DNA from 2 places in the Streptomyces litchfieldiae genome. Region 1 is predicted to be linked to the other one. Evidence: riboswitches for the same ligand, from Rfam matches in the RefSeq annotation. Region 1 holds a riboswitch; the other holds the start of a gene.

Region 1 (7,470 bases):
TGGGGCACCGAGGCGTATGTGGAGGTCTACTGCCAGGGCGCGGCCCCGCCCCGGCGGCTGGCGGAGGTCGTGCGGGACTACCCGGAGGTGACCGCCGCGATGACGGTCACCGGGGGCGCCGACGCCCTCCTGCACATCCGGGCCGCCGACATCGAGCACTTCGAGGAGGTGCTGGAACGCATCCGGGAGGTGCCGTTCATCCGCAAGACGATCAGCGTCATCGTCCTGTCGCACCTCCTCTCCGGCAGTCCGGAGGCCGGCGCGTCCCCGGCCACCCACGCGGACGAAACGAACCGCCGCTGACCGGCCCAACGACGCAACACCGCTGCGTGCACGCGCAATCGTGGTTTCTTGTCGGCCGCTCACGGCGTTCCTACCGTGGGTGGTATGCCAGCCCCGCGCGTTCGCCGCCCCCGGCGCTTCCTGACCTGTGAACCCCGGTACTTCGACGTCCGCTACGCCATCAACCCCTGGATGCGCGAGGACACCCCGGTGGACACCGCCCTGGCCCTCGACCAGTGGCACTCCCTCGTCCGGGCCTACCGCGACCACGGGCACACGGTGGAGACCGTGGCGCCCCTGCCCGACCTGCCCGACATGGTCTTCGCCGCCAACGCGGCCGTCGTCCTCGGCGGCCGCGTCCTCGGCTCCCGCTTCGCCGCGCCACAGCGGCAGCCGGAGAGCGCCGCGTACGAACTGTGGTTCAAGAACGCCGGTTTCGACGTCCATGAGCCGCAGGCGGTGTGCGAGGGCGAGGGCGACCTCGTGCCCGTCGGCCCCTATCTGCTGGCCGGCACCGGATTCCGCACCGCGCCCGCCGCGCACGCGGAGGCGCAGGAGTTCTTCGGTGTGCCGGTCGTCGGGCTGCGCCTGGCGGATCCGCTGTTCTACCACCTCGACACCGCGCTGTTCGCGCTCGACGACGGGCAGGACGACCCGGGCGCCGCGAACGTCGCCTACTACCCGGCGGCGTTCACCCCGGGCAGCCGCGCCGTGCTGGAGCGGCTGTTCCCCGACGCGGTGCTCGCCACCGAGGAGGACGCGATGGCGTTCGGCCTCAACTCCGTCTCGGACGGACGTCATGTCTTCATCGCCGCCCAGGCGCACGGCCTCGCCGAACGGCTCGCGCGCCGCGGCTACGTTCCCGTCCCCCTCGACCTGTCCGAGCTGCGCAAGGCCGGCGGGGGCATCAAGTGCTGCACTCAGGAGATCCGGCCATGACCGCACCGCTCACCGGTACCCCCACCCGTTCCTCGGCGGAGCTGATCCGCGCCGAGTCCTCGGTGCTCGCCCACAACTACCACCCGCTGCCCGTCGTCGTCTCCCGCGCCGAGGGCGTGTGGGTGACGGACGTGGAGGGGCGCCGCTACCTCGACATGCTCGCCGGGTACTCGGCGCTCAACTTCGGCCACCGCCACCCCGCGCTGATCGACGCGGCGCGCCGCCAGTTGGACGAGCTGACGCTGACTTCCCGGGCCTTCCACAACGACCGCCTGGCCGGCTTCGCCGAGGACCTGGCCGCGCTGACCGGCCTGGACGTGACGCTGCCGATGAACACCGGGGCGGAGGCCGTGGAGAGCGGCATCAAGGTCGCCCGGAAGTGGGCCTACGACGTCAAGGGCGTGCCCCGCGACCGGGCCACGATCGTGGTGGCCGCGGAGAACTTCCACGGCCGCACCACCACCATCGTCGGCTTCTCCAGCGACCCGGTCGCGCGCGACGGCTTCGGCCCGTTCACCCCCGGTTTCCGCGTCGTGCCCTACAACGACATTCCCGCCCTGGAGGCGGCCGTCGACGAGACCACGGCGGCCGTGCTGATCGAGCCGATCCAGGGCGAGGCGGGCGTCATCATCCCCGACGACGGCTATCTCACGGCGGTGCGCGAGCTGACCCGGCGGGCCGACGCGCTGTTCATCGCCGACGAGATCCAGTCCGGCCTGGGCCGCACCGGCACCACCCTGGCCGTGGAGCACGAGTCCGTGCTGCCCGACATGCTGCTGCTGGGCAAGGCGCTGGGCGGCGGCATCGTCCCCGTCTCGGCGGTCGTCGCCCGCCGCGAGGTGCTGGGCGTACTCGGCCCCGGCGAGCACGGCTCGACCTTCGGCGGCAACCCGCTGGCCGCCGCGGTCGGTTCGGCCGTGATCGGGCTGCTGCGCACCGGCGAGTACCAGCGCCGCGCGGCCGAGCTGGGCGAGCTGCTGAACGCCCGGCTGACGGCCCTCGCCGGCCACGGCGTCGTGGGCCACCGCTGCCGGGGGCTGTGGGCCGGGGTGGACGTGGACCCGTCGATCGGCACCGGGCGGCAGGTCAGCGAGCGGCTGATGGCGGAGGGCGTGCTGGTCAAGGACACCCACGGCTCGACGATCCGCCTGGCCCCGCCGCTGACGATCACCGAGGCCGAACTGGACTGGGCCCTGGACCGGCTCGCCGCCGTCCTGGCGGAGTAGCCTACTCGTCGGTGCCGCCGAGGGCCGCGTTCTCGTAGGTCGAGATCGTGCGGACGAACAGGGCGCGCTCGGCGGGGGACAACGGCTCGAACGCCTTCCGCCACGCGTGCGCCCCGTTGGCGAGCCAGCCCTCGATCGCCGCGCGGGTCTCCGGCTCCTCGGTGAGCGTCACAACGGTGCGCCGGCCGTCCGCCGGGTCCGGGTGCCGCTCCAGCACGCCCTGCCGGCTGAGGTCGCTCACCATCAGGCTCACCGTGGTGGGGGCGACCTCCAGCCGGGCGGCAAGCCGGCTCACCAGCATCGGGCCGTCGAACAACAGGTAGGCCAGCAGCGACAGATGCCGCGGCGCCAGGTTGAACGAGCGCAGCCGCTCGGGGATCTCCACCCGCTTCAGCCGAGCGGCCACCCGCGGCATCAGCAGCAGCATCGCCCGGATCGCGTCGTCGGCGCTCAGCTCCCGGGGATCCTCCGCCGTCATGCCGCTGAACCCCTTCGACGCCGCGTGGCCACTCCCGGTGACTCCGGGAGGCCCACGCTACAACAGCGCCGGGGCGCGGCTCGCCGGGCCGCTTTAGGACGCGGCGGCCAGGCCCTCCAGGGCGGGCAGGAAATGCGCCTCCTCGGTGGCGAAGTGCTCCTCCAGGTCGGCGACCGCGGCCTCCACCTCCTCGCGCAGCGCCGTCAGCGCCGCCGGGTCGCCGGTCGGCGGCTCCCGGTCGAGGAGGTCGGCCAGCCGCTCCAGCGCCCGTTCGATCACGGCGTGCTCCGCGCGCAGCCGGGTGATGACGGGCACCAGGTCGGGGAACCGCTCCTCGAAGGCGGTGAACGCGCCGTCCTCCCGGATGTGGTGCAGGTGCAGCCCATGGCAGAACGTCAGGCAGTGCGCGCGCAGTTGCTCGGCCGCCCCGGGCGCGGGCGCGGCGCCCGGCCGCTCCCCGGCGGCGAGCTGCGCGAACCGCTCGCGTACATCCCGGAGTTGGCCGCGCAGCAGGTCATGGGCCTGGAGGAGCTGCTGGCCGATGAGCCGGGCGCGGTCGTCGCCGGGGGAGAGGACCAGTGGGTGGAGGGCGACCACCGGTATCGTCCGGTCGGTCTTCGCCTCGTACTCGCGGAAGCCGGGGTCGACTTGGCACTGCCGTTCCCACCAGTGGTCCCGCTCCTCGCCCTCCAGCGGCACCGCCTGGGCCGCCAGCTTGCGCACCGAACCGTGTTCGCCGGCGGTCTCGACGGTCACCTGCGGGCTCGCCAGCAGATTGAGATACCAGTGCGGGTGCCGGGGCCCGCCGGCGTTGGAGGCGAACACCAGATACCGCTCGCCGTCCCGCAGGTGGACGGCCGGGGTGGTGTGCGGCCGGCCGGTGCGCCGGCCGGCCGTGGTGAGCAGCACGAGGGGCGCGCCCTCGAACATGCCGCCCACCGCGCCGTTGTTCTCCCGGAATTCCTTGATGATCTGCTCGTTCCAGCCGCTCACGCGTGACCCCCAGGGTGAGTAGGTGGCTTTGCTTTGAAAGCAAAGCTATCAGGCGCGGGGGTGGGCCGCGAAGGGGGACCCGCGCCATGCGCGGCGGCGCCGCCCGCGCCGTTACGCCGTCAACTCACCGACCGCGCGCACCAGTCGCGTCACGTGCTCCTCCGGCGTGCCCGCGCCGAAGCTCACCCGCACCGCCTGCTCCGGGCCCGCGCAGCCGTCGGCCGGACCCTGCGCGCCCAGCAGCCTGCGCACCAGCGGCTGCGCGCAGAACAGGCCCGCCCGTACGCCGATCCCGTACCGCTCCGACAGCTCCCGCGCGAACTCCGCGCTGTCCCAGCCCGCCACGGTGAACGACACCACCGCGACCCGGGGCGCGCCCGGCCCGAACAGCGACAGCTCCCGGACGGCCGGCACCCGGGCCAGCCCCTCCCGGAGCAGCCCCAGCAGCCGCGACTCGTGCGCCTCCAGCGCGTCGAACCCGGCCGCCGACAGCGCCCGGCAGGCCGAGGCGATCGCGTAACAGCCGATGACGTTCGGCGAACCGGCCTCGTGGCGCGCCTCGTCGGCCACCCACTCCACGGCCAGCCCGCCGCCCGCCCGGCTCGCCACCACGCGCGTCGCCCCGCCGCCCGCCAAGTAGGGTTCGGCCGCGCGCAGCCAGTCCGCCCGGCCCGCCAACACCCCGGCGCCGAACGGCGCGTACAGCTTGTGCCCGGAGAACGCCACCCAGTCCACGTCCAGTTGGGCGATGTTCACGCGGCGGTGCGGCGCGAGCTGCGCCGCGTCCAGCACCACCCGCGCGCCGTGCCGGTGCGCCACGGCGGCCAGTTCGCGCACCGGCCACAGCTCGCCGGTCACATTGGACGCGCCGGTGACGCACAGCAGCTTCGGCTCCCCGGAGGGAGCCCCGGCCAGGGCCTCGTCCAGCGCCCGCACCGACTCCTCCGGCGAGCCCGGCACCGGCAGATGGGTCACCGCGTGCCGCCGCCAGGGCAGCAGGGCGGCGTGGTGCTCCGACTCGAACACGAACACCCGGGTTTTCGGCGGCAGCGCCGCGGCCAGCAGGTTCAGCGAGTCCGTGGTGGACCGGGTGAAGAGCACCTGGTCGCCGGGGCGGCAGCCCAGGAACGCGGCCACCGTCGCCCGGCTGTGCTCGAACAACTCCGTGGCGCGCAGGGAGAGATGACCGGCACCCCGGTGCACGCTGCCGTAGAGCGGCGCGAACTCCGCGACATCCGCCCAGACGTGGGACAGCACCGGCGCGCTGGCCGCGTAGTCCAGCGCCGCGTACGCGATCTCGCCGCCGGTGCGCAGCGGCACCCGCACATCCGCGCTGAGAACGGGCAGCGCGACGGCGGAGGCGGTGTCGGAGAAAGGGGTGGAAATGGCAGAAATAGTGGAATTGCTCATGTCGGGACAGCTTCCTGGGGTCCGCGCTTGCCGCGGACCCTGCTGTCCGCGGCCCGGTCATCACCCGGGGCACCCCGCCAACGGAGGAGGGTTGCCGGACAGCGGGCCGGGGCCCATGGGCGCTGTCACTCGTGACCTTGCGGGTGATTCTGCCACATCGCGTCCGCCCGGTGCACTCGCCAGGAGGAAGAGGATCACGCGATGGAAGTACGTTATGCATTCGACCGGTTGCGGGGGGTAGCACGGCGGGTGTTCATTTGTGGCTCCCTGGCACAACTGCCAACAGGAGAGGAAAACATGCACATTCGACACATCGCCGGAGGCGTGGCCGCCGCCGCGCTCATCGCCGTCCCGGGCCTGGCCTCCACCGCCCACGCCTATGAGACGGGGACGTTCAGGTACCACACCGCGGCCGGGGGCCAGGACAAGGTGGACTACCCCGAGCCCTACATGTGCTACCCGATCGGCGACGCCGAGGAGACGGTGGTCGGCGGGTACAACGCCACGGTGTTCACCGCGCGCCTGTACGCCGACGGCGCCTGCGCCTACGAACTTCCTCGCGACATCCCGCCCAATTCCGGCTTCGAGTCCCAGGGTGCGGGCAGCGTGAAGTTCTTCCCCGCGCACTGATCCCCGGCGGGTCTCCCGGCCGCCGGCCGGGAGACCCGCGCTCCGCCCGGCGGCGACAGGCGGAGCGCCCGACCGGGGCGATGATGAGGCCCCCGCGTGTACCCGGTGGCGCTCCAGCGGGAAACCCCGACCCGCGGGAAAGGAATCACCCTGGGCCACCCCGGGGCCGGGCGTGGCAGGTAAGATTCAATCTACGTAAGATTCAATCTGCTCTAGGTGGCCGGGTGGCGATGGAGTTCAAGGGCAGGGCTGCCGACCTCGACGTGCTGGCCCGGCAGCTGAGCCTGGTGTCCGAGGGCGCGGGTGGCACCCGTGGGCGGGCTGTGATTGTGACCGGGCGGCGCCGGGTTGGGAAGTCCCGTCTGGTCCAGGAGTTCTGCGACCGGTCCCGGGTTCCGTATGTGGTCTTCCAGGCGACCCGGGGCCGCAACGCCGTTGCCGAGCGGGCGGACTTCGCGGCGACGCTCGCGCAGTCCACGCTGCCGGGGGCCGAACTGGTGGCCGGGCTGCGGACCGCGGACTGGAACCAGGCGCTGCGATCGCTCGCCGTCGCGGTGCCGGACGACGCCCCGAGCATCGCGGTGATCGACGAGGTGCCGTGGCTGGTGGAGCAGGACGGGGAGTTCGAGGGGGCGCTGCAGACGGTCTGGGACCGCCATCTGTCCGCCAAGCCGGTGCTGCTCCTTCTCGTGGGCAGCGACATGTCGGTGATGGAGGCGCTGCAGTCCTACGGCCGACCGTTCTTCGGGCGGGCGGCGAAGATGACCGTACGGCCGCTGCACCTGGCCGACGTGCAGGCGTTGACCGGTCTGGACGCGGCGGACGCGGTCGACGCGCTGCTGATCACCGGGGGTTTTCCCGAGATCGTCCAATCATGGCGGCCGGGGACGCGCCGCACGGACTTCCTGCGCGAGGCGGTGGCCAGCCCTTTGTCGCCGCTGCTGGCAGCGGGGGAGCTGTCGCTGCTGGGGGAGTTCCCCGCCGCCTCGCACGCGCGGGCGGTCCTGGAGGCGGTCGGCAGCGGGGAACGGACCTTCGCCGCCATCGCCGCACATGCCGGGGGAGCGGGCGCGCTGCCTTCGGGGATACTGTCCCCGCTGCTGAACACCCTGCAGGCCAGGCGGATTCTCGCCGCCGATCTGCCGCTGTCCGCCAAGGCCGACACCAGGAACAAGCGCTACCGCGTCGCCGATCCCTATCTCCGATTCTGGCTGGCCTTCCTGCAACGGGGAATCCCGCTCATCGAGCGCGGGCGCGGAGATGTGGCCCTGGAACGCATCGAGCGGTCCTGGGCCACCTGGCGCGGACGTGCGGTCGAGCCGGTCATCCGCGAGTCGCTGCTGCGGCTGCTGCCCGACGAGCGGTGGCCGCGGACGGAGGCGGTCGGCGGCTGGTGGAACCGGCAGAGCAACCCCGAGGTCGACCTGATCGGCGCCGACCGTGAACCCGTGGCCGGCGCGGTGCACTTCATCGGCTCCATCAAGTGGCTTGAGTCCCAGCCGTTCGGCCGGC
Region 2 (21,830 bases), on a different contig from region 1:
CCCCCAGACTCCGTCTGGGAGGTGCCCCCAGCCGAATCGCGCGAATACGGCCGGGTATGAGCTGCGATCCGGTGCCTTGCGATGCACCGCGTCTGACGCCGCGGGCTGATCCGACCGGGAACTCGATACCGGCCCTAGGGCCTCTCTGGAGTCCCCGCCCGGGCCCACGACTCCCCCGGCTAACTCCCCCAGCTAACACCGGGAGGTGCCCCCAGGGAGGCGCCCCCAGCCGAATCGCGCGAATACTCCCCCAGACTTCGTCCGGGAGGTGCCCCCATGCGTATGAGCTGTGATCCGGCGCCTTGCTGGGGGTACCTCCCAGGCCCCCAAGGGCCTGGGGGGGGGCACCCCGTCTGACGTCCTGGGCTGATCCGACCGGAAACGCCAAAACCTCCGAGGCAGGACGTCGTACGACCCGCGACCGACCCCTTCCGCAGTGTGACATGAGTCACAGTAGGCGACTAATTGCTGACCCTGTGTACCTAGTGGGCAGCTCATTGTGATTCAGTGGCCTGTGTATCTGCACGTGCATTCCGCGCCCGGGGGAGTGATGGAAACGGAGACGGAGCCCTATGTGCGCCTCGCCTCACTGCGGGAGCTGCACCAGGTCGTCGCTCAGCTCAACACCGCCCGCAGCATGGCGGACACCCTCCAGACCATCGCCGACGGCGCCGTGGCCGCGCTGGGCTTCGAGCTCGCCGCCGTCAACCTCGTGAGACCCGACGGAGACCTCCTCGTCGCCGCCGTCGCGGGCAACGACAAGGCCGAGGCCGCCATCGCCGGCCGCACCGGCTCCCGGGAGTCCTGGGAGCGGCGCCTGGCCATGGGGACGCGCTGGGGCGAGCTGAGGTTCATCCCCTACACCGAGGGCTGGGTCCTCGACCACGACGACGTTCCGCAGTGGCACACCACCGGGCCCGCGCCTCGTTACCCCGAGGAGTGGCACCCCATGGACCGGCTCTTCGCCCCCATGTACGCCTCGGACGGCGAGCTGCTCGCCGTGCTGGAGGTGGACCGCCCGCGCAACGGCCGCCGCCCCGGCGCCTGGGGCTGCGAGGCGCTCCAGCTCTACGCCTCCCAGGCCGCCATAGCCATCAGCAACGCCCGCCTCCGGGGGAACATGCAGCGGGCCCTCATCCGGCTGGAGCGCGAGCAGCAGGCGCTGCGGGCCAGCGAGGAGAGCTTCCGGCAGGCGTTCGAGTACGCGCCCAGCGGCATGGCCATCGCCGAGGTCGGCGGCGACAACAACGGCCGCCTCATCAAGGTCAACGACGCGCTGTGCCGACTGCTCGGCCGACCCGGCGCGGTGCTGCGCCGCTACAGCTTCGCCGACCTGGTGCACCCCGAGGACACCGGCGTGCTGCTGCGCACCTCGGCCGAGGGCGGACGCGCCGAGCTGCGGCTGGCCCGGCGCGACGGCTCCTACGTCTGGGTCTCCCTGCGGAACTCGGTGGTCGCCGACGCCGCCGACGGGCCGCAGGTCCAGCTCACCCACGTCGAGGACATCGAGGAGCGCAAGCGCCACGAGCTGGCGCTCGCCCACCGCGCCAGCCACGACTCGCTGACCGGGCTGCCCAACAGCGCGGAGCTGCGCGCCCGGCTCGGCGGCCGGATCTGCGACACCCCGCCGGACCGCTACGGGCGGGACTCGGTCCCGGCCGGCGGCCGGATCACCGACGCGTTCGAGGGCCTGGGCACGCCCCCGCCGCGGCCCTACGACCTCCACGAGCACGTCTACACGCCGGAGGCTCCCGGCGGCGACGGCAAGGGACTGGCCGTTCTCTTCTGTGATCTGGACGGCTTCAAGTCCATCAACGACCGGTTCGGCCATGTATGTGGCGATGCCGTGCTCGTCGAGGTCGCCCGCCGCCTGGAGCAGGGCGTCCGGGACAACGACACGGTCGCCCGGCTCGGCGGCGACGAGTTCGTCGTGCTGGCCGAGGGGCTCGGCCCGGCCGAGGCGTCCGACCTGGCGGTCCGGCTGCGGAACGGGATCATCCCGCCGATCCGCGTCGAGGGCCGTTCGGTCCGGGTCGGCGCGAGCTTCGGCATCGGGTGGGCGGCGTGCGGGATGACGACCGAGGAGGTGCTGGAGTCGGCCGACCAGCGCATGTACGTGGAGAAGCGCTCCCGGTCCCAGGGCAGGCGCCGGGCGGGCTGACCGCGCGCCCGGCCGGGCCCGGCGCCGGACGGTCGGCGCTGTCGTCCGAACGGGGTAGGCTCGCGCCCGTACGGCAGGTGGGGGAATCGCAGTATCAGCGGTATGTAAGGAGCGGCAGTCGATGAGCGCGGGGCACACGGGCCAGGGCACGCCCGACGAGGGCGACGACCCCTTCGCCTACCTCTATCGACCGGAGAACGGCCAGGCGCAGGCGCCGCAGGGGCCGCGGCAGCCCTCGTACAACCAGGTCCGCCCGGTGGGGGAGCGGACCTTCGGCGGCCAGCAGGGCCACCGTCAGCCGCCCGCCCAGCCGCCGCGCCCGGACGCGTACTACGCCGCGCCCGAGACCCAGCCCGGCGGCACCCCGCCCTACGGCGGCCCGCCCGACCGCCGCCGGCCCGCTCCCGAGCCCCGGCGCAACGGGCTGCTGATCGGCGCCATCGCCGTCGTCGTCGCCGTGGTGCTGGGCGTCGGCGCGGCGATCCTGTTCAGCGGCGACGAGAACGACCCCGAGGCGGGCGGCGGCTCCACCACCGAGCCCACGGACGACGGCGGCGACGGCGGCGGCGAGGAGCCGACCGACGACCCGTCGGACGACCCCACCGATGAGGAGCCGGACCCGGGCGAGCTGCCCGCGGCCGAGCTCACCGACCTCCAGTTGGGCAACGGCGCCGCCGTGGCCTCCGAGATAGGCGGCGCCCGCTCGGCGGACGGCTCCTACATCGCCATCCAGGGCGCGCCGGGCTCCACCGTCACCTGGACGTTCGACTTCACGGGCGAGCCCGGCCTGTACCGCCTGTACACCGGATACTCGACCGTCACCGAGGGCCAGGGCATGTCGTTCGCGGTGAACGGCACCCCGCGCACCGACCCGGTGAACATGAAGGACTACGCCACCGGCAGCGACCAGTGGGATTCGAGCTGGGTCAGCACCTACAACCAGGTGGAGCTGAAGGAGGGGGCGAACACCGTTCAGTTCACCTGCACCAGCTCCTGTGACGTGATCATCGACCAGATGTACATCACCGAGGACCGCGACCAGTCCTAGCCAGTGGCCAGCGCCCGCAGGAAGCGCACCACCGTCGCCGTCATCGCCGTCCGGCCCGCCGCGAGGTAGCGGCGGGGGTCCACGCCGTCCGGGTCGGCCGCGAGGTGGGCCCGCACGGCGCGGGTCAGCGCGGCGTTCAGCGCGGTGCCCACATTGATCTTGGTGAGGCCGGCCGCCACCCCCCGGCGCAGCTCCCCGTCGGGCACGCCGGAGGAGCCGTGTAACACCAGCGGCACCCCGACCGCCGTCCGCAGCCTGGCTATCAGCCCGTGGTCCAGGGCGGCGGTCCGTTCCGTCATGGCGTGGCTGCTGCCCACCGCCACCGCCAGCGCGTCCACGCCCGTGTCCCCGACGAAGCCCGCGGCCTCCGCCGGATCGGTGCGCACGCCGGGGGTGTGGGCGTCCCCGGGCTTGCCGCCGATCCGGCCCAGCTCGGCCTCCACCAGCAGTCCGTGCCGATGGCCGAAGCGCACGGCGGCGGCGGTGGCGCGGACGTTCTCCGCGTACGGCAGCGCCGAGGCGTCGAACATCACCGAGCCGAACCCCGCCGCGGGCGCCGCGCGCAGCAGCGCCTCGCTCGTGACATGGTCCAGGTGCAGCGCGAGCGGCGCGCGGGCCTCGCGCGCCAGCGCCGTGAGCGCCGCGGCCAGCGGCGCGAGCCGCCCGCCGTGGTGCGCCACCGCGTTTTGCGAGACCTGGAGGACGGCAGGCGCGCCGGCCGCGTCCGCGCCCGCCGCCACCGCCTGCGCGTGCTCCAGCGTGATCACGTTGAACGCGGCCAGGGCGCGGCCCGCGGCGCCGGCGTCTCGCAGCAGCTCGGCGCAGGCCACCAGGGTCACGGCCGCACCAGCCACTCGCCCTTGCGCATGACGCCCACGAGCCCGAACTCCCCGTCCAGGACCACGAGATCGGCGTCCTTGCCCTCCTCGATCGAGCCCACGCGGTCGTCGGCGCCCAGCAGCCGGGCGGGGGTGGCGGACAGCGCCCGGACCACCTCGGTCACCGGCAGCCCGTCCACCGTGACGGCGCGGTGGAAGGCGCGGTCCAGGGTGAGGGTGGAGCCGGCGATGGCCCCGCCCTCGGCGAGCCGGGCGACGCCGCCGGACACCTCGACCTTGAGCGGCCCCAGCGGATACAGGCCGTCGCCCATCCCGGCCGCGCCCATGGCGTCGGTGATGAGCGCCACGCGGTCACCGCCGGCCGTGCGGAAGGCCAACTGGAGCACGGACGGGTGCAGATGGGTGCCGTCGTCGATCAGCTCAAGGGTGATCCGCTCGTCCTCCAGCAGCGCCGCGATCGGCCCGGGGGAGCGGTGGGCCAGCGGCGGCATCGCGTTGAACAGGTGGGTGGCCACGGTCGCGCCGGCCTCGATGGCCCGCCGCGTCACCTCGTAGGTGGCGTCGGTGTGGCCGACCGCCGCGATCACGCCGTTGTCGCGCAGCAGCCGCACCGACTCGATGCCGCCGGGGAGTTCGGGCGCGAGCGTCAGCATCCGGGCCGCGCCGCGCGCCGCGTCGAGCAGCTTGCGCACCGCGGCCGGGTCGGGGTCGCGCAGCAGGCCGGGGTCGTGCGCGCCGCACCGGTTGGCGGCGATGAACGGGCCCTCGAAGTGGATGCCGGCCAGTTCGCCCTGCTCCACCAGCTCGGACAGCACGCCCGCCTGGACGCCCAGCTCGCCCAGGTCGCCGGTGACGGTGGAGGCCACCATGGTCGTGGTGCCGTGCGCGCGGTGGGTCCCGATGGCGCGCAGCGCCTCCTCCGCCGAGCCGGCCGAGAACGAGGCGCCGCCGCCGCCGTGCACATGCAGATCGACGAAGCCGGGCACGACCCAGTGGCCGGTGAGGTCCAACTCGGCGACGCCGTCCGGCTCTTCGCGGCGGTCCCCGGCGATCCGGGTGCCCTCGACCGTCACCCGGCCGTCCTCGACGACTCCGGTGGGCCGGACCACGTTCGCGCCGGTGAGCACGGTGCGCTTCATGACGGGGAAACCTCCGCGTGGGTAGGGAGCGTGGTGTGGTCCCAGGCGAGCAGGCCCGCGCCCAGGCAGCCGGCGGCGTCTCCGAGCGCCGCCGGCACGATGGTGGGGAGCCGCTGGTACGTGGCCTTCGCCGCGAGGGCGGCGTGCAGCGGCGCGAGGAGCGTCTCGCCCGCCTCGGCGAGCCCGCCGCCGACTATGACGGTCGCCGGGTCGAGCAGGGTGATCGCGGTGAGCAGGCCGTCGGCCAGGCCGTCCACGGCCTCCCGCCACAGCGACACCGCGCGCGGGTCGCCGTCGGCCACCGCGCGGGCCGCGTCGGCGGCGGTGGCGCCCGGCGTGCCGGAGGCGGCGGCCCAGGCGCGGCCGACGGCGGCGGCCGAGGCCACCGTCTCCAGGCAGCCGCGCTGGCCGCAGCCGCAGCGGGCGCCGCCCGGCCGGATCACGACGTGTCCGAGATCACCCGCGCCGCCGCGCGCGCCGGGCTCCACCCGGCCCTCGATCCCGATGGCCCCGGAGATGCCGGTGCCCAGCGCGACGAACAGGAAACGGGCCTCGCCCGCCGCGGCGCCCAGCCGCCCCTCGGCCAGCCCACCGGCGCGCACGTCGTGGCCCAGCGCGACGGGCACGCCGTCGAGCCGTTCGCTCACCATCCGGCGCAGGGGCACGTCCCGCCAGCCGAGGTTGGCCGAGTAGACCGCGACGCCCGCCCGTTCGTCCACGATCCCGGGCACGGCGACCCCGGCGGCGGCCGGCGGGCGGCCGAAGCGGTCCAGCCCCGCGCCGCGCAACTCGTCGGCGAAGTCCAGGATTCCGGCCACCACGGCGGCCGGGTCACCGGCCCCCGGCGTGGGCCGGCGCGCCTGGTACAGCGCCTTGTTGTCCCGCCCGGTCAGTGCGGCTTTCAGCACGGTGCCGCCCACGTCGAGGGCGATCACGTAGTTCTCCTGGAGACTCACACGCGCCAGTCTCGCCCGAGACGGGGGAAGAGGTCTAGTCCACTACGGAAGGATCACCGAGCGCGTCAGATGACGGGGCCGGTCCGGATCCAGCCCGCGGGCCACCGCCACCGCCACCGCGAGCCGCTGCACGCGCACCAGATCCGCCATCGGATCCACACCCGGCGCCGTCACCAGCAGCCCGCCCGCGCGCCGCACGTCCTCCGCCAGCCCCTCCGGCGCCGCGCCGAACAGCCACACCACCCGCCCCGGCCCCGCGATCGAGACGGGCCCGTGCCGGTACTCCATCGCCGGATACGCCTCCGTCCAGACGCCCGCCGCCTCCCGCATCTTCAGCGCCGCCTCCAGCGCCAGCCCATACGTCCAGCCCCGGCCCAGGAACGTCCACTGCCCGGCCGTCAGCGCCTCCTGCGGCAGTTCGTCGCCCAGCCCGGCCGCCGCGTCCGCCGCCGCCCCGGCCACCGTGCCCACCCCGGGCGGCAGCGCCCCCGCCGCCTCCAGACCGGCCCGCAGGAACGCCAGCGCGCTCGTCGCGAACCGCGTCTGGACCACCGACTCCTCGTCCGCGTAGTCCAGCACCGCCACATGCGGCGCCGCCCGCAGCACCGGCGCGGCCGGGTCGGCGGTCAGCGCCAGCACCGGGGTGTCCGGCCGCCGCTGCCGCAACACGCCCAGCAGCTCCAGCACTTCGGTCGTCGTCCCGGACCGGGTGATGGCCACCACCCGGTCGTAGCCGCGCCCCACCGGGAACTCGGAGGCCGGATGCGCGTCCGTCTCGCCCTGCCCGGCCGCCTCGCGCAGCGCCGCGTACGCCTGCGCCATGAACCACGAGGTGCCGCAGCCGGTCACCGCCACCCGCTCGCCGGGCCGCGGCAGCGCGGCGGCGAACCCCGCGGCGCGCACGCCGCGGACGTCGTCGGCGGCCCGCAGCCAGCACTCCGGCTGGGTGGCGATCTCCCGTGCGGTGTGGGAGGTTTTGGACGTATTGGGAGACATGTACGGCTCCTCGCCGGTCGATTCGGTCCCGAATAGGGGGTAAGGGCGTGGCGCACAGGGGCTGTTGTTAAAGCGATACCACTGGTGGGGATGCTGTGACGGCCCTCGGCAGGGCAGACTCTGACTTTTGGGTGCCACCGGGGGCGCGGGTGCACACCCGAAAACGCAGCAATCAGGACACAAAGGGGAAGTCAACGTGCGACGTCGGCGGTTCATGGGCCTGACGGCAGGTCTCACCAGCGCCATCGGCCTCTCGGCAACGACCACGGCATGTGGCGGATCGGGCGGCGGCGACGGCCACTTGCGGATGCTCGCCGCCGAACTCACCGACGACGGCAGCTCCCAGCGCTACTGGGAGGAGCTGGTCGCCGACTTCAACGCGGAACACCCCGACATCCAGGTGACCGTCACCCTCGTCCCCTTCGCGGAGGCCACCGAGGAGGCCGCCCGGCTGGTCGCGGAGGGCGACGCGCCGGACCTCGCGCAGCTCGCGTCGTTCGCCGAGTTCGCCACCCAGGGCCAGCTCTACAGCGCCAACGACGTGCTCAACGTGCCCGTCCAGAGCGACTTCATACCCGCCGTCGCCGCGGCGGGCGAGGTGCGGCGCATCCAGTACGCCATGCCCGTCTTCGCCATCATCCAGCGGCTCTTCTACAACAAGGCCCTCTTCGACCAGGCCGGGCTCGACCCCGACTCCCCGCCGCAGAGCTGGAACGAACTGCTCGACGCGGCCAGCGCGCTGCGCACGGCGGACGTGCCCATCCCGTTCGGCCTGCCCTTCGGCCACTCCGACTCGCACGTCGAGGCGGTGCTGTGGATGCTCGCCGGCGGCGGGCACCTCACCGACGCGGCGGGCAGCTACACCATCGAATCCCCGGCCAACGTCGAGACGTTCACCTGGCTGCGCGACGAGCTGACCGGCCAGGGCCTGACCGGCGAGGCCAAGCCGGAGGAGACCGGCCGCCACGACCTGTACGAGCAGTTCGTCTCCGGCCGCGTCGGCATGCTCACCGCCGACCCGATGCTGCTGCCGCTGTGCGAGGCGGCGGGGCTCGACGCCGGCACCGGGACCGTGCCCGGCCGCCGCGGCGCCAGCCTGTCCACCGTGGGCGAGGCGTCCTGGCTGCTCGCCTTCAACCAGCACGGCAAGCGCGAGCAGATAGGCACCTTCCTCAACTGGGCGTTCTCCGGCGGCTACGAGAACGTCAGCGGCTTCGCCGACGAGAACCAGCTCCTGCCGATCTCCACCCCCACCAGCCAGGCCATGGCCGTCTCGGACTCCCCGAACCACCAGCGCCTGCGGCCCTTCATCGACGAGCTGCCGAGCGCCACGTTCTTCCCCTCCGGCAAGGTCTCCTGGAACACCGTCGCCCTGGACATCTCCCGGGAGATCGGCAACACCGTGCGCGAGGGCAGCGACGTCGCCGACATCCTCGGCCGGCTCCAGAGCGCGGCCGAGGAGGCCGACCGGGACGCGGAGGCCTGACGCCCGTTCCGGGCCGCCGGGCGGTGTCCGAGGCGCCGCTTACACTGACCCGGATGACCAGCCAGCCGGAGCACGCCGCGGGAGACGGCGCGGACGGTCTCAGCGACCGGGACCGCGCCGTCCTCGCCGTCGAGCGCCGCGCGTGGCCGGGCCCCGGCACGAAGGAGCGGGCCATCCGCGAGCGCCTCGGCATCTCGCCCACGCGCTACTACCAGTTGCTCAACGCCCTGCTGGACGATCCCCTCGCCCTCGCCCACGACCCGGTCATGGTCAACCGCCTGCGCCGGGTGCGCGAGGCGCGCCGCCGGCGCCGGTAAAGTCATGTACATGGGCAGCCTCCCCGTACCCTCGACGGACGCCGGCCGCGCCGGCCTCACGGCACTTCTCGACCAGCCGGAACGAGCCCTGATCGCCGTCGACTTCGACGGCACCCTGGCCCCCATCGTGGCCGACCCCGAGCAGGCCAGGCCGCACCCCGACGCGGTGCCCGCGCTGGCCCGGCTCGCCGGGCGGGTGGCCGTCGTCGCCGTCATCACCGGCCGCCCCGCCGAAGTGGCCGTCCGCCTCGGCGGCTTCGCGGGCCACCCCGAGCTGGCGGGCCTCACCGTGCTGGGCGCATATGGCGCGGAGCGCTGGGACGCGGCCACCGGGGAGCTGCGCACCCCGCCGCCGCACGAGGGCGTCGCCGCCGCGCGCGCCGAGCTGCCCGCGCTGGTCACCGGCACCGGGGCGTTCATCGAGGACAAGGGCGGCGCGCTGGCTGTCCACACCCGCCGCGCACCCGACCCGGTCGGCGCGTTCGCCGCGCTGCGCGACCCACTGGCCGCGCTCGCCGCCCGGCACCGCCTCGCCCTGGAGCCGGGCCGCCTGGTGCTGGAGCTGCGCCCGCCGGGCATGGACAAGGGCGCGGCCCTGACCGCACTGGCCCGGGAGTCGGGCGTCGGCTCGGTGCTGTACGCGGGCGACGACCTGGGCGACCTGGCCGCGTTCGAGGCGGTCGCCGAACTCCGCGACACGGGCGTGGCCGGCCTGCGGGTGTGCAGCGGCAGCACCGAAGTCCAGGAACTGGCCGCAGCCACCGACATCACGGTCAACGGCCCCGAAGGCGTCGCCCACCTTCTGGCCACCCTGGCCGACCACCTGCGGGCCCCATAAGGGGCGCGAGGCGGTGACATTGTGCGGCTCCGCCGCGTGGGCGCGACCAGCCACGAACGACCGGCATATACGCGACGGCAGTCCCAGCCAACGGCTTCAGCCGCGCAACGCGGCGAGCTGCTCCAAGAACCACGTCTGCGGCGGCAGCGCCGTCGCCGCCGCGGACAGCCGCTTCGTGCGGCGATCCCGCTCGTCCGCGTCCATCGACAGCGCCCGGTGCAGCGCCTCCGCCGTGCCGGCGATGTCGTACGGGTTGACCAGAAGCGCGTCCTCGCCCAGCTCGGCCGCGGCCCCCGCCTCCCGGGAGAGTACCAGCGCGCATCCCCGCTCGGAGACGACCGGCACCTCCTTGGCGACCAGGTTCATCCCGTCGCGGATCGGGTTCACCAGGGCGACGTCCGCCATGCGATAGGCCGCCAGCGAACGCGCGAAGTCGTCCTTCACATGCAGCACCACCGGCGTCCAGCCCTCCGTGCCGAACGCCGCGTTGATCTCCTCGGCCACCCGCGACACCTCGGCCGTGTACTCCCGGTAGACCGCCAGGTCCTGCCGCGAGGGGTAGGCGAACGCGACGTGCGTCACCCGCCCCCGCCACTGCGGCCGGTCGGTCAGCAGCCGACGGTAGGCCAGCAGGCCCCGCACGATGTTCTTCGACAGCTCGGTGCGGTCCACCCGCACGATCGTCCGCCGGTCGCCGACCTGCGCGCGCAGCGCGGCCAGCCGCTCGTCCACATCCGGCCGGAACGCCCGTTCCCGCAGGAACTCCGCGTCGGCCCCCAGCCCGTGCACGCCCAGCCGCGTGGTCCGGCCGCCGTGCGTGACCGTGAGGCCGTCCGCCTCCGACATCTCCGCGCCCAGCACGTCGGCGCAGCAGGCGGCGAACGCGCGCGCCCAGCGCCGGGTGAGGAACGCCGCGCGGTCCGCGCCCAGGATGCCGAGCAGCACCCGCCGGGCGATCGCGTCCGGCAGCACCCGGAACAGCTCGGGCGGCGCCCACGGCGTGTGCGAGAAGTGCCCCACCCGCAGGTCCGGGCGCCGCTCGCGCAGCAGCCCGGGCACCAGCGACAGGTGGTAGTCCTGCACGAGCACGGCCGAGCCGGGGGCGGCGTCCTCGGTGAGCGCGTCGGCGAAGGCCGCGTTGTACGCCGCGTACTCGCTCCACTGCGCCTCGAAGGCGGCGTCGAAGACCGGCTCGAACGGGGTCTGGTACAGCAGGTGATGGATGAACCACAGAACGGAGTTGGCCACGCCGTTGTACGCGGCCTCGAACGTCCCGGCGGGGATGTCCAGCATCCGCACCGCCTGGCCGCCCGTGTCGGCCGGGTCCAGTCGGGACCCGAAGCGGGCCACGGCCGCCCGGTCGCCCTCGCCCAGCGCGGCGCAGATCCAGGTGCCGGTGCCGGGGCGGAGGGCGCTGAGGCCGGTGACCAGGCCGCCGCCCCCGCGCCGCGCGGTGAGCGAGCCGTCCTCGCCCAGGGTGAAGCTCACCGGGCCGCGGTTGGACGCGACGAGGACCTGACCCTCGGTGTCGGGCCCCGGGGGGTGCTCGGCGGAGTGCTCGGTGGCAGTCACGCGCGGAGGCTTGCCAATCGCGGCACTCGCGAAACGTGGGCCCCATCACACCGCCCCGGTTTCACACCGTCGGGTGGCGGTGAAACCGGGGCGGTGACGCGCTCGGACAACGACTACGCCGCCTGCCGCGCCGTGTACTCGGGGATGGTCGCCATGGGCGGGCGCTCCTCCGCGTTGATCGGGTGGGTGAGCGCGGTGAACCCGCCCTCCTCGGTGCGCTCGAACTGGGTCAGGCCCAGCCGGATGGGCAGCACCGAGCCGGGCAGCCGGCTCTGCGCGGTGCGCATGATCGCGGCCGCCATCCGGCCCAGGGCCTGCCCGTCCTGGTGTCGGTGCTTGCGCACGCCGACGTCGACCTGGCCCACGGCGTCGAGGCCGACCAGGTTGAGGGTGTCGATGAGCATGCCCAGCTCCACGCCGTAGCCCACCGGGAACGGCAGCCGCTCCAGCAGCGAACGGCGGGCCGCGTACTCGCCGCCCAGCGGCTGCACCACGCCGGCCAGCAGCGGCCAGTGCAGGTTCAGCAGGGGGCGGGCGACCAGCTCGGTGACCCGGCCGCCCTGCTTGGCGCCGGACGGGTTGTCCCCGAGGGGCCGGTCGTACATCGCCTTGACCAGTTGCACGCCGGTCTCGGTGAGCAGGGGCCCGACGATGCCGGAGACGAACCGCGAGTCGAAGTCCCGCAGGTCCGCGTCCACGAAACAGATGATCTCGCCGCTGGCGGCCAGCAGGGACCGCCACAGCACTTCGCCCTTGCCCGGAACGGATGGCACCCGCGGCAGGATCTCGTCGCGGTGCACCACCTTGGCCCCCGCCGCGGCGGCGACCTCCGAGGTGCGGTCGGTGGAGCCGGAGTCCACCACCATCAGCTCATCGATCAGTGGCACGTCCTCCATCAGGTCACGCCGGAGCGTTTCCACGATGGCACCGACGGTAGCCTCCTCGTTCAGCGCGGGGAGAACCACGCTGATGCTCCCGGCCGCACCCGCCGCGCGCTTCGCGCGCATGAGCTGCGGCAGCGGGCGGTCGGCGGCGTCCCAGGACCGGCGGCCCAGCCACTCCTCTGCCTCATCCAGCACGAATGTCGCTCCTGTTCGCATTCGGCCACATTTACATCCGTATGGCCGTACTGCCCCTTCCTGGTGGAGTCCGAACCCGTCGGGACCAGGTTTCTTCGGCGATTCTTCCGAATCGGCCAAAGGCGTCTCGCGGATCGGACGGCCCGGGCCATTGTGCGGGCCGTCCGTTACAGTCTCGAACAGCGCAGGTGTCCTCCGCATATCGGGAACACCTGCCGACAACTGCATACCGCTCATCCAGAGGGGCAGAGGGAACGGCCCGTTGAAGCCCCGGCAACCCTTCCGCCGGATCTCGTGACGACGCGAGGCTCCCGGTGGGGAAGGTGCCAATTCCGGCCTGCGGCGAGAGGCGTCGCGGGGAAGATGAGGAGAGGGCCTCGTACCCATGTCTGTGCCAACAGTCACCGCGTCCGCACGCAACGCCACCCCGGCCGTCGATCTCGGCCCCGCCGTGGCGCTCTCCTGCCGGGAGTGCGGGGAGCGCTTCCCGCTCACTCCGGCCTTCGCGTGCGAGTCCTGTTTCGGCCCGCTGGAGATCGCCTACGATCTGCCGGCGGGCGACCCCGAGGGCCTGCGTCGCCGCATCGAGGCGGGCCCCGCGAACATCTGGCGTTACGCCCCGTTGCTGCCCGTGCCCGCCGACGTGGCCGGCAAGCCGAACATGAACCCCGGCTGGACGCCGCTGGTCAAGGCCGACCGGCTGGCCGCCGAGCTGGGCGTCACCGGCGGCCTGTACGTGAAGGACGACTCGGGCAACCCGACCCACTCCTTCAAGGACCGGGTCGTCGCCAACGCCGTCGAGGCCGCCCGTGCCTTCGGCTTCACCACGCTCTCCTGCTCCTCCACGGGGAACCTGGCCGGCGCCGTCGGCGCCGCCGCGGCCCGCGCGGGCCTGCGGGCCTGCGTCTTCATCCCGCACGACCTGGAGCAGCCCAAGGTCGTCATGGCCGCGGTGTACGGCGGCGACGTCGTCGGCATCGAGGGCACCTACGACGATGTCAACCGCTTCTGCAGCGAGCTCATCGGCGACCCCGCCGGGGAGGGCTGGGGCTTCGTCAACGTGAACCTCCGCCCGTACTACGCGGAGGGCTCCAAGACGCTGGCCTACGAGATCTGCGAGCAGCTCGGCTGGCGGCTGCCGGACCAGCTCGTCGTCCCGATCGCCTCCGGCTCCCAGCTCACCAAGATCGACAAGGGGCTGAAGGAGCTGATCGCGACCGGTCTGGTCGAGGACCGCCCCTACAAGATCTTCGGCGCCCAGGCGACCGGCTGCTCGCCCGTGGCGCAGGCGTACAAGGCCGGCCACGACGTGGTCCGGCCGGTGCGCCCCGAGACCATCGCCAAGTCGCTGGCCATCGGGAACCCGGCCGACGGCCCCTATGTGCTGGACATCGCGCGGCGCACCGGCGGCGCGGTCGAGGACGTGTCGGACGAGCAGGTCGTGGACGCCATCAAGCTGCTCGCCCGCACCGAGGGGATCTTCGCCGAGACCGCGGGCGGGGTGACCGTGGGGGTGACCCGCAAGCTGATCGAGGCCGGCGTGCTCGACCCCACGCTGACCACGGTCGTCCTGAACACCGGCGACGGCCTCAAGACCCTGGACGCGGTGGAACCGACCACCGGTCCGTCCGCGATCATCCGTCCGAACCTGGACTCGTTCCGAGAGGCTGGCCTCGCATCATGAGCGTTACTGTCCGAATCCCGACCATCCTCCGTACCTACACCGGCGGTCAGGCCGAGGTCTCCGCCGAGGGCGGGACGCTCGCCGAGGTGCTGGCCGACCTGGAGCGGAACCACCAGGGCATCTCCGCGCGGGTGCTGGACGACGAGGGCAGGCTGCGCCGTTTCGTGAACGTTTACGTGAACGACGACGACGTCCGTTTCGCCGATGGGCTGGGCACTGCGACGCCCGACGGCGCCGGCGTCTCGATCATCCCGGCGGTCGCCGGAGGCTGACATTCCGTTTCCGTTACGACCGCCCCGCGCCTTCTCGGGTTCGGGGCGGCCGCGCGTTCCCGGGCGCTAGAGTGAGCGTGTCCCCTTCAGCATGAGCGTTTCCCCGGCGTTCAGCAGTGTGCTCCGCATGTGAATTCACGACACTTGCCGCCAAGAATATGCGCCGAATCGGTGCACCAATTGTCGGGTTGGCACTTTTGGGGTGCGGAGAAACATTCAACTTTCTACTCTTGTGCGGTATTTGCCCGTTCTGATCCGTCAAGAATTCTCTGCCGAATGGCCTGTTGCACTGGGCGTCCGTCCAGATACATTCAGCGGCGGTCGACGCGTTCCGGCGCACACCCCCCGACCGCCCGGGGGTGGGGTCTGAGAGGTCTGACCCGGGTCCGCGAAGTGCGGTCTCGTGAAAGGGCCAGCAAAATGGGGAGTTAGGAATGGCTCAGGGCACCGTCAAGTGGTTCAACGCGGAGAAGGGCTACGGCTTCATCGCGGTAGACGGTGGTGCGGACGTGTTCGTCCACTACAGCGCGATTCAGATGGACGGCTACCGCACTCTGGAAGAGGGACAGCGGGTCGAGTTCGAGATCTCGCAGGGACAGAAGGGTCCACAGGCCGACATGGTCCGAGTGAGCGCCTGAATCGCCGACCGCACCGCGACCTCCGAACAGGGCTCGCACCCAGCCGGGTGCGAGCCCTGACGCGTGCCCGGTTCCGCGCCGGCGCCGCCCCTGTCTGCTTGCACTCTCATGGCCAGAGTGCTAATCATGGGCGTTAGCACTCTGAAGGTGAGAGTGACAGCAAGGACCGGTTCGGTGAGGTCACGAGGCCGGCGGAGCAAGGAGCCGCCGGGTCCCGGGGCCGTCCGTCGCGGGCGCCAGCGCGGTCCGGAGCAATCCACCCCAGTCCTGGGAGGACCACTTCACATGGCCAAGATCATCGCGTTCAACGAGGAGGCGCGGCGCGGCCTTGAGCGCGGGATGAACCAGCTCGCTGACGCCGTCAAGGTCACGCTCGGCCCCAAGGGCCGGAATGTCGTGCTGGAGAAGAAGTGGGGCGCCCCCACGATCACCAACGACGGTGTGTCGATCGCCAAGGAGATCGAGCTCGAGGACTCCTACGAGAAGATCGGCGCCGAGCTCGTCAAGGAAGTAGCCAAGAAGACGGACGACGTGGCCGGTGACGGCACGACCACGGCGACCGTGCTGGCGCAGGCGCTGGTCCGCGAGGGCCTGCGCAACGTGGCCGCCGGCGCCAACCCGATGGCCCTCAAGCGGGGCATCGAGGCCGCGGTCGAGAAGGTCTCCGAGGCCCTGCTGAACCAGGCCAAGGAGGTCGAGACCAAGGAGCAGATCGCCTCCACCGCCTCCATCTCCGCCGGTGACACCCAGATCGGCGAGCTGATCGCCGAGGCCATGGACAAGGTCGGCAAGGAAGGCGTCATCACCGTCGAGGAGTCGCAGACCTTCGGGCTGGAGCTGGAGCTCACCGAGGGCATGCGCTTCGACAAGGGCTACATCTCGGCGTACTTCGCGACCGACATGGAGCGCATGGAGGCCGAGCTCGAGGACCCGTACATCCTCATCGTCAACTCCAAGGTCAGCAACGTGAAGGACCTCCTTCCGCTGCTGGAGAAGGTCATGCAGTCGGGCAAGCCGCTGCTGATCATCGCCGAGGACGTGGAGGGCGAGGCGCTGTCCACCCTCGTCGTCAACAAGATCCGTGGCACCTTCAAGTCCGTCGCCGTCAAGGCCCCGGGCTTCGGCGACCGCCGCAAGGCGATGCTGGGTGACATCGCGATCCTCACCGGCGGCCAGGTCATCTCCGAGGAGGTCGGCCTCAAGCTGGAGAACGCGACCCTCGACCTGCTGGGCCGGGCCCGCAAGGTCGTCATCACCAAGGACGAGACGACCATCGTCGACGGTGCGGGCGACAGCGACCAGGTCCAGGGCCGGGTCAACCAGATCCGCGCCGAGATCGAGGCCTCCGACTCGGACTACGACCGCGAGAAGCTCCAGGAGCGCCTCGCGAAGCTGGCCGGCGGCGTGGCCGTCATCAAGGCCGGTGCCGCCACCGAGGTGGAGCTGAAGGAGCGCAAGCACCGCATCGAGGACGCGGTGCGCAACGCCAAGGCCGCCGTCGAGGAGGGCATCGTCGCCGGTGGTGGCGTGGCCCTGCTCCAGGCGTCCAGCGTCTTCGACAAGCTGGAGCTGGAGGGCGACGAGGCCACGGGTGCCGCCGCGGTGCGGCTGGCCCTGGAGGCCCCGCTGAAGCAGATCGCGGTCAACGCCGGCCTCGAGGGCGGCGTCGTGGTCGAGAAGGTGCGGAACCTCACCCCGGGTCACGGCCTGAACGCCGCGACCGGTGAGTACGTCGACATGCTGGCCAACGGCATCATCGACCCGGCCAAGGTCACGCGCTCCGCGCTGCAGAACGCCGCCTCCATCGCGGCGCTCTTCCTGACCACCGAGGCCGTCATCGCCGACAAGCCGGAGAAGGCCGCCGCCGGCGCCGGCGACGCGGCCGGTGGCATGGGCGGTGGCATGGACTTCTGAGTCCATCCGCGTCCCTGCCAGCAGGGTGCAAGGGGCGGCATCCCGCACGGGGTGCCGCCCCTTCGCGTTCGCCCGCGCCCCCGGCGGGTACTCCGGGAGTCATGCGTCCACTCGCCAGAGGGCTGCTGGCCGGCGCGGCCGGCACCATCGCCCTCAACGCCGTGACCTACGGCGACATGCTGATCCGCGGCCGGCCGGCCAGCACCATGCCGGAACGGGTCGCCGACCGCCTCGCGCGCCGGGCCGGCCTCGACCCGGACGGCGACGAACGCGCCCCGAACCGCGAGCAGGCCGCGGGCGCGCTGCTCGGCGTTCTCACGGGCCTGGGCGCGGGCGCCGTCTACGGGCTGGCCCGGGCACGCGCCGACGGCCCGCCGCCCGCCCTCGCCGGGCCACTGCTCGGCGCCGCGGTCATGGCGGGCAGCGATGTACCGGCCACCGCGCTGGGCGTGACGCGGCCCGGCACGTGGAGTGCGGGGGCCTGGCTGTCGGACGTGGTGCCGCACATGGCCTACGGCGTGACCACGGCGGCGGTTTACGACGCGACGAGGCGCGCGTAGCGCGACGCGCTCCGCTTGGGGCTGTGGTCGCGCACGTGCCGGCCGTACGTGGCTGGTCGCGCCCACGCGGCGGAGCCGCTCAAGGTCACGGCCCCGCGCCCCTTAAGGGCCGCTGGCCCTCGGCTCGGCCTAGCGGAGTTTTTCCAGTAGTTCCACGTCCGCGAGCAGCGCGGGGGCCACGTGTTCGTCCAGCCAGGCGTGCCGGTCCTGTCCGTAGCCCCGGGGTGTGGCCTCGATCAGCATGATCAGGTTGAGGTAGCAGCGGTAGAGCGCCATCCGGGTGTGGGCCGCGTCGTCGAAGGTGGTCGTGCCGTAGCCCGCGAGCAGGGCGGGGTCGTCGTCGGGCATGCCCAGCAGGTTGAGCGAGGTCAGCTCGGCCAACGGGTCGCCCCAGAACATCCGTTCGCCGTCGATGAGGGCGCTGACGCGGCCCTCGTGCAGCAGAACGTTGCCGTCCCAGAGGTCGAAGTGGACCAGCACCGGCACCGTGACCTCGGCCAGTGCCGGGGTGGCGGCGCCGGTCAGTTCGCGCAGGCGCGCCGCGGGCACGGGCAGGTGGACGGCGAAGCGGTCGGCGTCCGCCAGCAGGGCGTCCATCATCGCGGTGAACGCCGTGGGCCAGTCGGCACCGGCCGGTATCGCGCCGCCGGGTAGCCGAAGCGCGGGCCGGTGACCGTGTGCAGCCGCGCGGTGAGCGCGCCCAGCTCGTGGCGCAGCCGGTCCCGGTCGGCGGCGGGCGGCGGGGCCTCGTGCCAGCCGGTGCCCGGGCACTCGGTCATCAGCACGAAGTCGTCGTCGGCGGCCACCACGGCGGGCGCCGGTACGCCGACGTCCGCCGCGGCGCGGTAGAACGCGACCTCGCCGCGCAGGATGTTGCGTTCGTACGTCAGCGCGGGCACGTCCCTGGACGGCGGCAGCTTCAGCACCAGGCGGGTGCCGTCGGTCAGCCGGACGCGGTGGATCGTGTTGTAGGTGCCGCCGGACAGCGGCTCGTGCCCGGCCAGCTCGTCCGGGGTCCGGCCCGCCGCGGCCAGGCAGCGGTGTATCTCGGCGGTGCTCATGAGCGGGCCGCCGTCAGCGCGGCGCGCAGGTGTCCGCGCGATTCGGTCAGCAGGCGGCCGGCGGTCGGCGCGTCCACGCCGCCCAGGATGGTGAGGATCGCGTGCTTGACCTCGCCGCCGGTGGCGGTGAGCGCGGATTCGATCACGTCGTCGGGCGCGCCGGTGGCGAGCTGGACGATGCGCCGGGAGCGGGCGCGTAGTTTCTCGTTGGAGGCGCGGACGTCGACCATCAGATTCCCGTATGTCTTGCCAAGTCGGATCATGCTGATGGTCGAGATCATGTTGAGCACCAGCTTCTGGGCGGTACCGGCTTTCAGCCGGGTCGAGCCGGTGATCAGCTCGGGACCCACCACGATCTCGATGCCGTGCTCGGCCGCCGCCGCCAGCGGCGAGTCCGCGTTGCAGGACACACCGATGGTCAACGCGCCCAGCGCGCGGGCGTGTTGGACGGCGCCGACCGCGTAGGGCGTGCGGCCGGAGGCGGAGACGCCGACGACGACGTCGTCCGCCGTCACCCCCAGCGCCGCCAGGTCCGCCGCCGCCAGCCGGTCGCTGTCCTCCGCGCCCTCCACGGCCGTCACCATGGCGTCCGGGCCGCCCGCGATGAGGCCGATGACCTCGCCGGGCGCGGTGTTGAACGTGGGCGGGCACTCGCTGGCGTCCAGCACGCCCAGCCGCCCGGCCGTGCCCGCGCCCAGGTAGAGCAGCCGGCCGCCGCGCGCCATCCGTTCCGCCGCCGCGTCGATGGCGGCGGCGATGCGCGGCAACTGGGTGGCGACGGCGCCGGGGACCAGGGCGTCCTCGGCGTTCATCGTGCGGGCGATGTCGAGCGTGGAGCGCTGGTCGATCTCGGCCAGCTCCGGGCGGTACGCCTCGGTCGTCAGCGAATCGAACTCGGTGGACATCGGGAGCGGCTCTCCGGTGGGTGATTAGCGTTCACGTGGCGAGTGACGGTGGGCCAGGGCCTCGTAACTGGCGTGCAGCGCGGGCGCCGCCCTCTCGTAAGTGCGCTGCGCGACGCCTATGAACAGGCAGTCCACCACCAGCAGTTGACTGGTGCGGCTGGACATCGCGGCCGGCCGCAGCTCGCTCTCGCGGGCCGTGGAGGTGGTGAGCACGTGGTCGGCGTACTGCGTCACCTCGCCGTCGGGCCGCCCGGTGACGGCGATGGTGGTGGCCCCGTGGTCGAACGCCGCCTGGAGCGGCTCGATGACGTCCACCGTGCGGCCGGAGTGGGTGATGGCCACGGCGACGTCGCCGGTGCGGAGCTGAACGGCGTTGGTGACGGCCAGGTGCGGGTCCGCGTGCGCGTGGGCGATGAGCCCGATGCGCAGCAGCTTCTGCGCCAGGTCCTGGGCGACCAGGGAGGAGGCGCCGGTGCCGTAGACGTCGATGCGGCGGGCGGAGACCAGCGCGCCGACGGACGCCTCCAACTGGGCCAGGTCGAGGGCGCCCGCGGTGTCGGCGAGGGTCTGCCGTTCGTCCTGGGTGAGCTTGGCGACGACCTCGCTCATCGGGTCGTCCACCGAGATGTCGGCGGTGACGGCGGGGGCTGCGCCGGACGCCTGCTGCGCGGCGAGGCCGGCCAGGGCCAGCCGCAGGTCGCGGTAGCCGGGGTAGCCCAGCAGCCGGGCGGTGCGCACGACGGTGGCCTCGCTGGTGCCGGTGCGCTCGGCGAGGCCGGTGACGGTGAGCGCGGCGCAGCCGGCCGGGTCACCGGCGACCGTCTCGGCGACGCGCTGCATGGAACGGGTCATGGAAGGCGCCATGGTTCGCACCTTCGCGGCGAGCGCGCCCGGCTCGGGAGGAGCGGGTCGGGGCGCCACGGCGACGGGTCGGGGTCTGCCGGTCCGCCGGACGAAATTTTCCTTCATGGCATTCCTCACGTCTGAAACGTATTTTCGGAAGAGATGTCCGTCAAGCCCTCCCAGGTGGCCGGGCGGGTCGGCAAACCGCCAGAACTCTGGTCCAATGGTCGGTATGGAACAGCCCACTTCGGAAGAGGCCCTGCATCGGGGGAGGGCCCTGGTACTGGCCGATCTCGCGGCGGACGGGGTGGCCGGCCCGGAGGAAGTCTCCATGCTGGAGAAGGCAGTTTCGCACCGCCGCTGGTGGTGCGACCAGTGGCCGGCGGGGGCGGTTTTCGTCACCGGGCTGCTGGCCCAGGACATCCAGGACGCGCTGCTGGCCACGCGCGGGCGCTGGCCGCTGTGCCCGTTGTGCGCCGAGGAGGAGTTCCACGCGCTGGACGTCGAGCCGGAGCTCGGCGAGGACCCGCACTGGGTGTGCGGCGTCACCGGGCGCCCCGTGGCCGCCGTCGGCTCGCTGGCCGGGGCGCGCCGGTGACCGTGTACATCGACCCGCCCGCGTGGCCCGGGCACGGGCGGCTGTGGTCGCACCTGGCGAGCGACGTGTCCTTCGCCGAACTGCACGATTTCGCCGCCCGGTTGGGCTCCCCGCCGCGCGCCTTCGACCGGGACCACTACGACGTGCCCGAGGAGCGTTACCGGGACGCCGTCGCGCTGGGCGCGGTGGAGGTCGGCAGCAGGGAGCTGGTGCGCCGGCTGCGCGAGGCCGGCCTGCGCCGGCCCAAGCGCCGCTGAGCCCGCCAGGATCAGGCAGGCAGCTCGTACGCGGCGGTCCGCATCGTGACCTCGCCGGTCTCGCCCTCGACCTCATAGGTCACATAGAGGGTGGAGCCCAGCACGGAGAGGGTCGACGGCGAGGTGAACGACGCGCCCTCGATCCGGGGCAGCACGCCCACCAGCGTCTGCGCGCCCTCCTGCGGGTCCAGCGCCGCCACGTGCTGGTACCACTCCGCCTCGGCGCCGGCCTCCTCGCCGTACACCGCGAGGACCCGGCCGTCGCCGCCGCCGAGCGTGGTGGGCGCGGGGAACGCCTCGCGCCACAGCTCGGAGCCGGTGGTCAGGTCGAAGCCCAGGCGGTCATCGCTGGCGAGTTCGAACGCGAACATCACCTGGCCTTGGACGGAGGCCCACTGCGGGCCGAACATGAGGTCGATCTCGCCGCCCTCGACCTCCTCGACGATCTCGGACAGCACCTCGCCGTTCTCGTCGAACGTCACGAGCTGGCCGGCCGTGGTCAGCACGGTCAGGTGCTCGCCGCCGGGTATGACCTCGGCCACGCCCTCGTACTCCAGCGGCATCTCCGGGAGGGTCCACAGCTCACTGCGGCTGGCCGCGTCGAACGCCGTGAACTGGTAGACCTCCTCGAAGATGTCGCACTGGGCGACGGCCACCAGGTAGTTCC

Evidence for each region. Region 1 has a riboswitch for S-adenosylmethionine ahead of RM590_RS35150 (aminotransferase class V-fold PLP-dependent enzyme). Riboswitches for the same ligand answer to the same signal wherever they lie in the genome.
Region 2: linked by a shared signal. The riboswitch ahead of thrC (threonine synthase) and the one ahead of RM590_RS35150 (aminotransferase class V-fold PLP-dependent enzyme) in region 1 are both predicted to bind S-adenosylmethionine.

The regions. Positions count from the first base shown of each region.
Region 1 is NZ_JAVREL010000044.1:2,383-9,852, forward strand. It holds gene RM590_RS35125 (Lrp/AsnC family transcriptional regulator) at 1-303, shown strand, start outside; gene ddaH (dimethylargininase) at 388-1,221, shown strand; gene rocD (ornithine--oxo-acid transaminase) at 1,218-2,447, shown strand; gene RM590_RS35140 (MarR family winged helix-turn-helix transcriptional regulator) at 2,449-2,925, opposite strand; gene RM590_RS35145 (nitroreductase/quinone reductase family protein) at 3,019-3,918, opposite strand; gene RM590_RS35150 (aminotransferase class V-fold PLP-dependent enzyme) at 4,030-5,328, opposite strand; SAM riboswitch class IV at 5,347-5,465, opposite strand; gene RM590_RS35155 (hypothetical protein) at 5,626-5,958, shown strand; gene RM590_RS35160 (ATP-binding protein) at 6,189-7,470, shown strand, end outside.
Region 2 is NZ_JAVREL010000005.1:243,765-265,594, reverse strand. It holds gene cdgB (diguanylate cyclase CdgB) at 551-2,161, shown strand; gene RM590_RS11910 (carbohydrate-binding protein) at 2,283-3,209, shown strand; gene RM590_RS11905 (class II fructose-bisphosphate aldolase) at 3,206-4,048, opposite strand; gene nagA (N-acetylglucosamine-6-phosphate deacetylase) at 4,045-5,187, opposite strand; gene RM590_RS11895 (ROK family protein) at 5,184-6,143, opposite strand; gene RM590_RS11890 (SIS domain-containing protein) at 6,186-7,139, opposite strand; gene RM590_RS11885 (ABC transporter substrate-binding protein) at 7,336-8,625, shown strand; gene RM590_RS11880 (DUF3263 domain-containing protein) at 8,679-8,942, shown strand; gene otsB (trehalose-phosphatase) at 8,953-9,780, shown strand; gene RM590_RS11870 (alpha,alpha-trehalose-phosphate synthase (UDP-forming)) at 9,877-11,352, opposite strand; gene RM590_RS11865 (glucosyl-3-phosphoglycerate synthase) at 11,466-12,431, opposite strand; SAM riboswitch class I at 12,662-12,801, shown strand; gene thrC (threonine synthase) at 12,817-14,115, shown strand; gene RM590_RS11855 (MoaD/ThiS family protein) at 14,112-14,387, shown strand; gene RM590_RS11850 (cold-shock protein) at 14,822-15,025, shown strand; gene groL (chaperonin GroEL) at 15,311-16,939, shown strand; gene RM590_RS11840 (hypothetical protein) at 17,041-17,499, shown strand; gene RM590_RS11835 (phosphotransferase family protein) at 17,629-18,270, opposite strand; gene murQ (N-acetylmuramic acid 6-phosphate etherase) at 18,557-19,465, opposite strand; gene RM590_RS11825 (MurR/RpiR family transcriptional regulator) at 19,490-20,329, opposite strand; gene RM590_RS11820 (hypothetical protein) at 20,541-20,906, shown strand; gene RM590_RS11815 (DUF4031 domain-containing protein) at 20,903-21,163, shown strand; gene RM590_RS11810 (outer membrane protein assembly factor BamB family protein) at 21,175-21,830, opposite strand, start outside.